One region of the Staphylococcus sp. MSU001 genome, then DNA from elsewhere that is predicted to be linked to it. Evidence: predicted binding sites of a transcription regulator. Region 1 holds the regulator's gene; the other holds the start of a gene.

Region 1 (5,267 bases):
CAATTTAATCTATAATTAAATTTGCTTAATTTTCTATCCTTAAAAAATCTTTTTATCAACCTTATAACTATAAGTTTTTATGCCTTTTGAATGGTAATAGTCCATGATGCATCATCAAGTTGCTCATAGTTTGTAACTGGATATCCATTTTCTGCAGCCCAATTAGGTAATGCTTCGGTAGCCTGGGTGCAATCGAAATCGATTTTCAATTCATCCCCTTGATTTAAATCATTCATTTTCTTTTGTGCTTCTATTAAAGGAAATGGACAAACCATCCCTACTGTTCCTAATTCGTATACCATTGATATACCTCCTCATTCACTTTATCTAATGTCACATTTGAATAACCAATATTAGCTTTGAGATACTTGTTGTAACTTTTTCATAGGTTTTACAAAAATAAAATAACTCATAAACCAAACACCAATAATCATAGAGGCTAAAGCAATCCATCCTTGCCAACTCATTGTAGCTGTCTCTACTAGACCATTACCGATAGAGCAACCACCTGCAACTGAAGCACCAAATCCCATAAATATGCCACCAAGCGCACTATTGCGAATTGTCTTAATATCTGGCAATCTCCATCTAAATTCTTTAGACCCTTTTGCAGCTATATAAGAACCTATGAATATACCTAGTACCAAAAGCACACCCCAATCAATAAATTTTAAATCTCCTGAAATAAGATAATTTACAAGATTTGCAGATGGTGTTGTTATACCTAAGCCACCCATTCTCCCAGTAGATTCACTCATAGGCCAAGCAAGTAGAGCAATAAAACCTATTGCAATGCCAGCAACAAATGGATGATATCTTTTTTCAAATAGATAATGTCTAATACCACTATATTTTTGTTTAAGTTGGGGCACCATTATTTTAGGCTTTCGAATTGTTTTTACAACAAAAAATATTGTAATTACAGTTAATAACGTGACGAGAATCCATTGTGGTATACCAGTTGTACTCGTCATACTTGTGCTGACTTGTGTCGGTTTATTTATTTGATTCATTATTGGAAGAAGTACCCCAGTTTTAGTTACGGCTGAAGTCAATGCATAAAATATTAATGCCACCCAACTTCCAATTAACCCTTCACCAGCCCTATACCAAGTTCCAGTCGCGCATCCTCCAGCTAATACTATTCCTATTCCAAAAACAAAGGATCCCAAAATAGTTCCTATAACTGGAAATGTTTCTGCTGGAACCTCAATAATATTCAAGTTCTTTAGAATAAGTAAACCAATACTTTGGACTGTAATAGCAATAAGCAATGCATAAAACATTTTGTTACTCTTTTGAACGTACATATCTCTAAATCCACCAGCTAAACAAAATCTTGTTCTCTGCATTACAAATCCTAGCAATATGCCAACGACTAGTCCGCTTATAATTGTCCAAACCATTTTATCACCTTTTTCCGATATAAATACTAAGGTATTATAGTAGAAAGGACAATATTTTGCAAATTCTTAATTTTCTTTATTATTTTTTAATATAAATATTTTGTGAGTTTGTTTAAGTCATTTTTAGATAAGTTACTAAATTTATACCACTCTCCATCAGAATAATAAATAAACAATTTATTTCCTAATAAACCTTTAGATATTCTATACCGCACAATGCTAGAGAGTTCGAATTGGATATTGAATGGATTATTGTTTTGATTATATGCCTGAAACTCCAACTTATTTTCACGTATCAACAATATACCAGGAACTGTCATTATTCTAGGAATATGTGGTTTGAAATTACAATTTATTTCTTGAGTCACTTGTTTCAATCTCCCATTTCAATAAATATCAACTTACAATTTTTGTTAAAAAAGTTTCGTATTTATAATCTATTGTAACTGTTTAATATAAAAAAAGCACTCTCAATTGAGAGTACTATGTTAAAGTGATTTTTATTAATTATTTACTATAATTTTTCATGAAGAACAATAATGATTGTAACTCTATACCAAAGTCAATATGATGTACTTGGACATCTTGGGGTGTTTTAATTCGACGTGGTGTAAAGTTTAGTATACCTTTAACACCGGCTTTCACAAGTTCATCAGCAACTTGTTGAGCTACATTATCTGGTGTTGTTAAAATGACTACATCAATATCTTCTGATTCTAATGTCGTTTTGATATCATCGCTATGTTTTACCACAACGTCACCAATATTTTCACCTATAATATCTGATCTAATATCAAAAGCTTCAGTAATTGTCATCTCATCATGTATTGAAAAGTTATATGTAAGTAATGCACGCCCTAAATTACCGATACCTATAATGGCAATTTTAATTTGATCGCTCTCACTTAATTCTGATTTAAAGAATTCAAGCATACTATCTATATTATATCCATATCCTTTTTTTCCTAATTCACCAAAGTATGAAAAGTCTCTTCTTATTGTAGCTGAATCAATTTGTAGTGCTTCACTTATTGTTTTAGAATTAACACGATCTATACCTTTACCTTTCAAAATACTGACAAATCTGTAATATAAAGGTAAACGTTTTAATGTAGCGCGAGGAATTTTAAAATCATCTGACATATATCTAACCCCCTTTTTCGCGTATATTATGCATGTATCTTTAAAATCAGTAAATGAGTTAAAACATATGTTGAATGTCATCTCATAATACAAATAATTGTCTACAACGAATACTTAAACATTATACATTATTAATTTTTAAAAATAAATATCCTAGTTTCATGTGTTCTATGAATACTGTAGAATAGAGGTAATTGAGTTTAACATCATTTCAAGACAACGTACACAATTTATTTTTCTATTTAAAATTCGATAATATAGAATTAACAAAAATTTAAATATTCAAAAACAAATACTTTATATATAGTTTAAACCTATTTCAAATACATAGAAAGGTGAGAATCGAATGATACTTTTACAACTTAATGACATCTCCAAATCGTTCGATGGTGAAGATATCTTCACAGATGTTAATTTTGAGGTGAAAACTGGCGAAAGAATCGGCGTAGTAGGCCGTAATGGAGCTGGTAAATCGACATTAATGAAAATCATAGCAGGTGTTGAAAATTACGATAGTGGTCATATATCAAAAATCAAAAATTTAACAATGAGTTATTTAACTCAGCAAATGACACTCAATTCAGAAGCTACTGTCTTTGAAGAAATGTCTAAGCCCTTTGAACACATTAAAAAAATTGAAAATTTAATTAAGGATGAAACAGATTGGCTTGCACGAAATGGACAAGATTATGAATCCGATGAATATCAATCACATATTGAAAAATATGAAACTTTAACTAATCGTTATGAGCAATTAGATGGTTATCAATATGAAAGTAAAATTAAAACAGTACTGCACGGGCTTAACTTTACAGAAAACGATTTCAACAAGCCTATTAATGATTTTAGTGGTGGTCAAAAAACACGTCTTTCTCTTGCTCAAATGTTACTTAAAGAACCCGATCTACTCCTTCTTGATGAACCAACTAACCATCTAGACATGGAAACAACCAAGTGGTTAGAGGATTACTTAAAGTACTTTAAAGGAGCAATTGTGATTATCAGTCATGATAGATATTTTTTAGATAAAATTGTAACTCAAGTTTATGATGTTGCTCTAGGAAATGTAAAACACTATGTAGGAAACTATGAGCAATTTATAAAGCAACGTAATCAGTATTACGAAAAGCGCATGCAAGAATTTGAAAAGCAACAAGAAGAAATCAAGCGTTTAGAAACCTTTGTAGAAAAAAATATTACTCGTGCATCTACAAGTGGCATGGCTAAGAGTAGACGTAAAACATTGGAAAAAATGGAACGTATTGATAAACCTATGATAGATGCTAGAAGTGCAAATATACAATTTGGCTTCGACCGTAATACTGGTAATGATGTGATGCATATTCATGATTTAAAGATTGGTTACGACTCACCTATTACACGACCTATAAACCTCGAAGTCTTTAAAGGGGATCATATAGCTATCATTGGGCCAAATGGTGTTGGTAAAACAACATTGATAAAAACAATTGCTGAAAAACATCCAAAACTAGGTGGTCAAATTATCTTTGGTGCTAATTTACAAATTGGATACTATGATCAAAAACAAGCTGAATTTAAATCAAATAAAACCATTCTCGATTATGTTTGGGATCAATATCCACACATGAATGAAAAAGATGTACGTGCAGTATTGGGGCGTTTCTTGTTCGTTCAAGAAGACGTTAAAAAAATTATCAATGACTTATCCGGCGGAGAAAAAGCACGATTACAATTAGCACTTTTAATGTTACAACGTGATAATGTTCTTATCTTAGATGAACCGACTAACCATTTAGATATTGATTCTAAAGAAATGCTTGAACAAGCATTGAAAGATTTTGAAGGCACGATTATTTTTGTATCACATGATCGTTATTTTATTAACCAACTTGCAAATAAAGTTTTTGATTTAAACCTTAATGGTGGCCAAATGTATTTAGGAGATTATCAGTATTATATTGAGAAAACTGAAGAAGCTATTGCTATCAAAGCACATGAAACAGAAATTCAAAATAATTTTGAAAATAAAGAGATAAATCAAGACGCAAATACTTCAACCTATTTCAGTCAAAAACAACAAAAAAGACAACAACGTAAATTAGAAAGACAAATTGAACATTGTGAAAGACAAATCGAAGAATTAGAATCACAAATATCACATATCGAAGAACAGCTAACACAGCCTGAAGTATTTAACGACCCTCTAAAAGCTAGTAAATTTGCCAATCAAAAATCCGAAACCGAACAAAAATTAGAACAAATAATGTTAGAATGGGAAAAATTACAAGAAAAGCTCTAATTTCCAACATAATGACAAGACACCTAAAAGTTGAATATATGACTTTTCGGTGTCTTTTAGTATGTTTTTACACAAATATTATTAACAGCATGAATTACTTTCATAATCAATATCCACAGAGTTATCCTATTTATCCACAAGTAAATTGACACTTTTATGTTTTAAAATTAACTTATTTATTTACATATCCACAAACAACTTCACTACTTACCCACAACTTACTCACATTTTGTTGATAAGTACGCACGTTCCCTATTGACAACTTATTTTCCATTTTTAATTGTTTCAGATATTCATTTATGAAATAATTTATTGAGAAAGATAAAGGAGAACTAAACTTCATGACGAACAATCAAACCTTAGTACTAATTATATTAACTTTCATCATCCTAATTACACTTGTAAATGTAATTATATCTATAATAGAGAGACGTAAA
Region 2 (5,267 bases), on a different contig from region 1:
GTTGGTTTATATACCGGTAAACTTTCTCCAAATTGTTGGAATACCTCATGATCTATATAATAACTTTGACGTCCAGTTAGCGTTCTAAATGGCACTAAACGTTCCACATTAGTTGTAAACGGTGAGTAGCGTCTTCCATCTTTATTAGAGCCAGGGAATACTGCAGTTGGAATCACTTCTCTTGGCTGAGAAGTAATGTTTAAAAATGATATCTTTTCAGAAGCACGTTCTTTAGAAATATCTTTAAGTTCCATACCTGTTTGATTTTCTAAATCTTCATATGACTTTTGTGATAATTTGCCGTTTGTAGCAGAGGATATATTCAAAATGACATCTGCTACTTTTCTCGCTGTATCTATTCTCGGTCTATCATTTTTAACTGAAGTAGTATTATCATCATTCCAAGTTCCAACCATACTTTTAAGTTCTTCGTACTCTTCACTAACGCTATAACTCACCCCATGGGCACCTATTTTTCCTTTTTCTAGTTTTGGACCAACAGTAACGAATTTATCGTAAATTTGTGTATAGTCTCGCTCTACTATAGAAAAATTAGGCATTGTTTTACCTGGTACACCTTCAATTTCTCCCTTAGACCAATCTTTTACAATACCGTATTCAGTTGAAATTTCTTGTTTAGAATCATGTCCTAATGGCGTAGTTACGACATCTTTAAATTTACCTGGAAGATAATCTTTGGCCATTTCTGAAACAGCTTTACTTAGAGTTTTATAAATATCCCAGTCCGAACGCGATTCCCATAATGGGTCGATTGCTGGATTAAATGGATGAATAAATGGATGCATGTCTGTTGAAGATAAATCATGTTTTTCATACCAAGTTGCAGCAGGTAAAACGATATCTGAATATAATGGCGTTGCAGTCATTCTGAAATCAAGTGATACTAATAAATCAAGTTTCCCTTCTGTATCCTCGCGCCATTTAATTTCCTCTGGTTTATCATCTTCATTTGGCTCTGCCATTAAACCAGAGCGCGCACCTAACAAGTGCTTCATAAAGTATTCTTGTCCTTTAGCTGAACTAGAAATTAAATTAGATCTCCATACAAATAATGTTTTAGGATGGTTTTTTCTTAAATCTGGATCTTCTATCGCAAATTGTGTATCTTTATTTTTAACTGATTCAATCGCTTTTTGTAGGATAGCTTCATTTGAATCATCACCTTCATCTTTAGCTTCTTCTCCAAACAATAGACTGTTTTTATTAAACTGTGGATATGAAGGCAACCAACCCATACGAGCAGCCGTTACATTGTAATCAGCTGGATGTTGATGCTTAATATTTTCAGCTAATGGTGATTTCAATTTATCTACATTTGATTCTTCATACTTCCATTGATCTGTAGCGAAATAAAACCAACTTGTACCATTTTGTAAACGTGGAGGACCTTGCCAATCTTTAGCAAATGCAATAGTATTCCATCCTTCAATTGGTCGACATTTTTCTTGTCCAACATAGTGTGCCCAACCACCACCGTTAACACCTTGACATCCACACAATAGTACTAAGTTAAGTATTGAACGATAAATAGTATCCGAGTTAAACCAATGGTTGATACCAGCCCCCATAATAATCATTGAACGTCCACCAGTATCAATAGCATTTTGTGCAAATTCTTTTGCCACTTTCGTCACTAACTCTTTTTTGATACCTGTAATTTGTTCTTGCCAAGCGGGCGTATATTTAGAAGATGCGTCATCATATGATGTAGCTTCTAGTTCGTGTTCAAAACGTTGGACACCATATTGACTCGTCATTAAATCATAAACCGTAGCGATTTTAACTTTCTCTCTGTTAGCTAATTGAATAGTTCTCGTTGCAATAGGTCTCTCAAAGATGCCATCACCACTGCTATCAAAGTATGGAAATTGAATCGTTTCAACATGATAGTCACTTTCAGCCATTGATAACATTGGATCAATCGGTGTACCGTCCTCTGTTTCAAGTTTCAAATTCCATTTTTTACCTTCTTCCCAGCGTTGGCCCATTGTGCCATTAGGAACAAGTAATTGTTGACTCAATTTGTCTTGAATAACTGGCTTCCATTCATTATTTTCACCTGACATCCCTAAATCAGAAGCACGCAAGAATCTACCTGCTTTATAGCCATTCTCATCTTCATCTAACATAATGACAAACGGCATATCAGAATATTGCTTAGCATAGTTAATAAACATATCATTCGGATGATTTTCATAATATTCCTGTAAAATAACATGTGTCATTGCTTGTGCAATCGCTGCATCTGTACCCGGATGTGGTGCAAGCCAATGATCGGCGAACTTAACATTCTCAGCATAATCAGGTGCTACTGAAATAACTTTCGCCCCTTTATATCTAACTTCAGTCATAAAATGTGCGTCAGGTGTACGTGTTAATGGAACGTTTGATCCCCACATCATAATGTATGAAGCATTGTACCAATCACTGGATTCTGGCACGTCTGTTTGCTCACCCCAAATTTGTGGAGAAGCAGGTGGTAAATCGGCATACCAATCGTAAAAGCTTAACATTTCTCCACCTAACAAATTAATAAATCTTGCACCTGAAGCATAACTAATCATCGACATAGCAGGAATAGGAGTAAATCCAGCAATACGATCCGGTCCATCTTTTTTTATGGTATATAAAATTTGAGCTGCAATAATATCTGTGACATCTTTCCAATTTGCTCTGACGTGTCCACCTTTACCTCTTGCTTCTTTATATTGTTTGGCTTTTTCTTCATTTTCTACGATGGATGCCCATGCCGCAATTCGGTTTCCATTTTGTTCTTCAAGCGCTTCGGTCCATAAATCTAATAATTTACCTCTAATATAAGGATATTTAACTCTTAACGGACTATATTCATACCAAGAAAACGATGCACCTCTCGGACAACCTCTTGGCTCAAATTCTGGCATATCAGGTCCACAACTTGGATAATCAATTTGTTGATTTTCCCATGTAATTACGCCATTTTTGACAAATACTTTCCATGAACATGATCCAGTACAGTTAACACCATGCGTCGTTCTCACAACTTTGTCGTGGCTCCATCTTTCTCTATACATCTTTTCCCATTCTCGACTTTTATGCTCTAATACCGACCAATTTCCATTAAACTTTTCTGTCGGCTTAAAGAAATTCAATCCAAATTTTCCCATTTTATTAATCCTCCCACCATACAAGTTTATATCCTTTATAAATGCATAGGTATTGTGCCTTATCTTTATTGTACATTTTTTCACAAAGTCATTATATTAGGGAATGTCCTAATTGATATTAGAGATTCCCTAAAAAATAAGGCCTACAAATTCATAATGAACTTGTAGACCCAAATGTTTTATACATATATTGTTTTAATACTTTTGTGTTTAATCATTTCGTTATACACGTTTTGTTGAGAAATGTGGTAGCTATGGTCAAAATCAATCAGACATTGGATTCCTTCATCATATAAAGTTTCAGCCTTTGCAATTGCACGCTCTTTATCTCCCTTGATTAAATATAGATTACCTTTGTCAACCTCATTATTATTCAACAAAGTACGATTAGTGTCATCAAGTATATTACCTAAAATGCATATGCCTGGATGACCTTCTAGTTTTTGGGAAGCCAATTGTTCTTCAATTGTACTTAAATGACCTATAACAATCTTTTCATTGTAGCAGGATGCATTAAACACTATTGCAATGGGGTAGTCTTCATTCGTATATGATTCAATTTGTTTAATAATTTGACCTAATCTTTTCACGCCCATATAAATAGCTAAAGTGCCTCCATTAATCAAGTTCCTAATATCCGTATCGTGATTAACCGAATCTTTAAAATGACCAGTTGAGAAGGTCACACTCGGTGCGATAGAACGCATCGTTAATCCCATATTCATAGTTGCTACAGCAGCACTTGCTGATGTCACACCAGGGATAATCTCATAATGAATATGATGATTTTCTAATGTTTGTACTTCTTCTGTAATTCTACCAAAAATCGCAGGATCGCCCCCCTTTAGTCTCACCACACATCGATATTGTTTGGCTGCTTCAACAATTTTTTGATTAATCTCATCTTGTTGAATGTGTTTACAATAAGGTTTCTTTCCTACATTAATCACTTTTGTTTGAGAAGAAGCATACTGTAAGATGAAAGGATTCACGAGACGATCAAATAAAATCACGTCAGCTGCTCTAATTAACCGTTCAGCTTTTTTAGTTAGTAAGTTTGGATTACCTGGTCCTGCACCGATTAGATAAACTGTGCCAGGATAAGTTATAGACATAAGTAAATATCTCCATTAATAACTTCTACTTCATATGTTTCTACGCATCCTGTATCAGGTTGTTGTACTTCTCCAGTCTTTAAAGCTATTTTTTGATCGTGTAACGGACAGTAAACATAATCACCACTTACAGTCCCTTCAGACAACGGTCCTTCTTTATGCGGGCATATATTTCCAATGGCATATAAATCACCATTATCTGTGAGAAAAATACCTATTTCTTTTTCGTTTACAACGACTTTTTTGCCTATTTGAGGAATCATTTCATTCATTGTTGTAACCTTAACCTTTTCTTTAGCTTTCATTCTTACACCTTCTCAACTTCAAAGATTTTTTGTGCTTCTTTATTTTCAACAATAGCTTCCCATGGTTCATTCTCAACAGCTTTTTTGGCTTCCATAATTCTTAAATACAGTTCTTTTTGCTTTTCTTGATTTAATAAGACATTCTTGACATTTTCAAAGCCCATACGTTCTAACCATGGTGCTGTTCTTTCAGCGTAAATACCTGTTTCTCTGTAATATTGCATGAGGGCACCACATAATTGAATCACTTCATCTTCGGTTTCAACTGTCGTTAACAATTTACCTACAGTAACATCAGTGCCACCATTACCTCCGATAAATATTTGGTAGCCGTTTTCAACAGATATGACACCAAAATCTTTAACACCAGACTCTACACAACTTCTCGGACAACCTGATACTCCCATTTTAAATTTATGAGGGGTATCAATATATTCAAATGTTTTTTCAAGTCTTATTCCTAGTCGAGTTGTGTATTGTGTACCAAAACGACAAAACTCTTTACCAACACAACTTTTAACAGAACGCGTCTTTTTACCATAAGCAGAAGCAGAACGCATTCCTAAATCTTTCCAAACTTGTGGTAATTCTTCTTTCTTCAATCCATATAAACCTACACGTTGCGAACCTGTTACTTTAACAAGTGGTACGTTATACTTTTTAGCAACTTCCCCTAATCG

The links. The regulator Rex, encoded in region 1, represses fermentation and respiration genes when NADH is low (regulators of the CRP and FNR family bind a similar motif). The targets are predictions, from matches to a motif close to TTGTGAAATATTTCACAA.
Region 2: a site for Rex is predicted at 3,236-3,253, ahead of ACVBFA_RS09785 (nitrate reductase subunit alpha). Genes of this name have one in related genera too.

The regions. Positions count from the first base shown of each region.
Region 1 covers NZ_JBRIKK010000007.1:98,583-103,849, forward strand. Annotated here, with positions in the region: gene ACVBFA_RS04900 (sulfurtransferase TusA family protein) at 78-302, opposite strand; gene ACVBFA_RS04905 (YeeE/YedE family protein) at 354-1,406, opposite strand; gene ACVBFA_RS04910 (hypothetical protein) at 1,493-1,774, opposite strand; gene ACVBFA_RS04915 (redox-sensing transcriptional repressor Rex) at 1,914-2,549, opposite strand; gene ACVBFA_RS04920 (ABC-F family ATP-binding cassette domain-containing protein) at 2,896-4,830, shown strand; gene ACVBFA_RS04925 (MutS-related protein) at 5,172-5,267, shown strand, end outside.
Region 2 covers NZ_JBRIKK010000020.1:42,661-47,927, forward strand. Annotated here, with positions in the region: gene ACVBFA_RS09785 (nitrate reductase subunit alpha) at 1-3,167, opposite strand, end outside; gene cobA (uroporphyrinogen-III C-methyltransferase) at 3,347-4,282, opposite strand; gene nirD (nitrite reductase small subunit NirD) at 4,273-4,587, opposite strand; gene nirB (nitrite reductase large subunit NirB) at 4,590-5,267, opposite strand, start outside.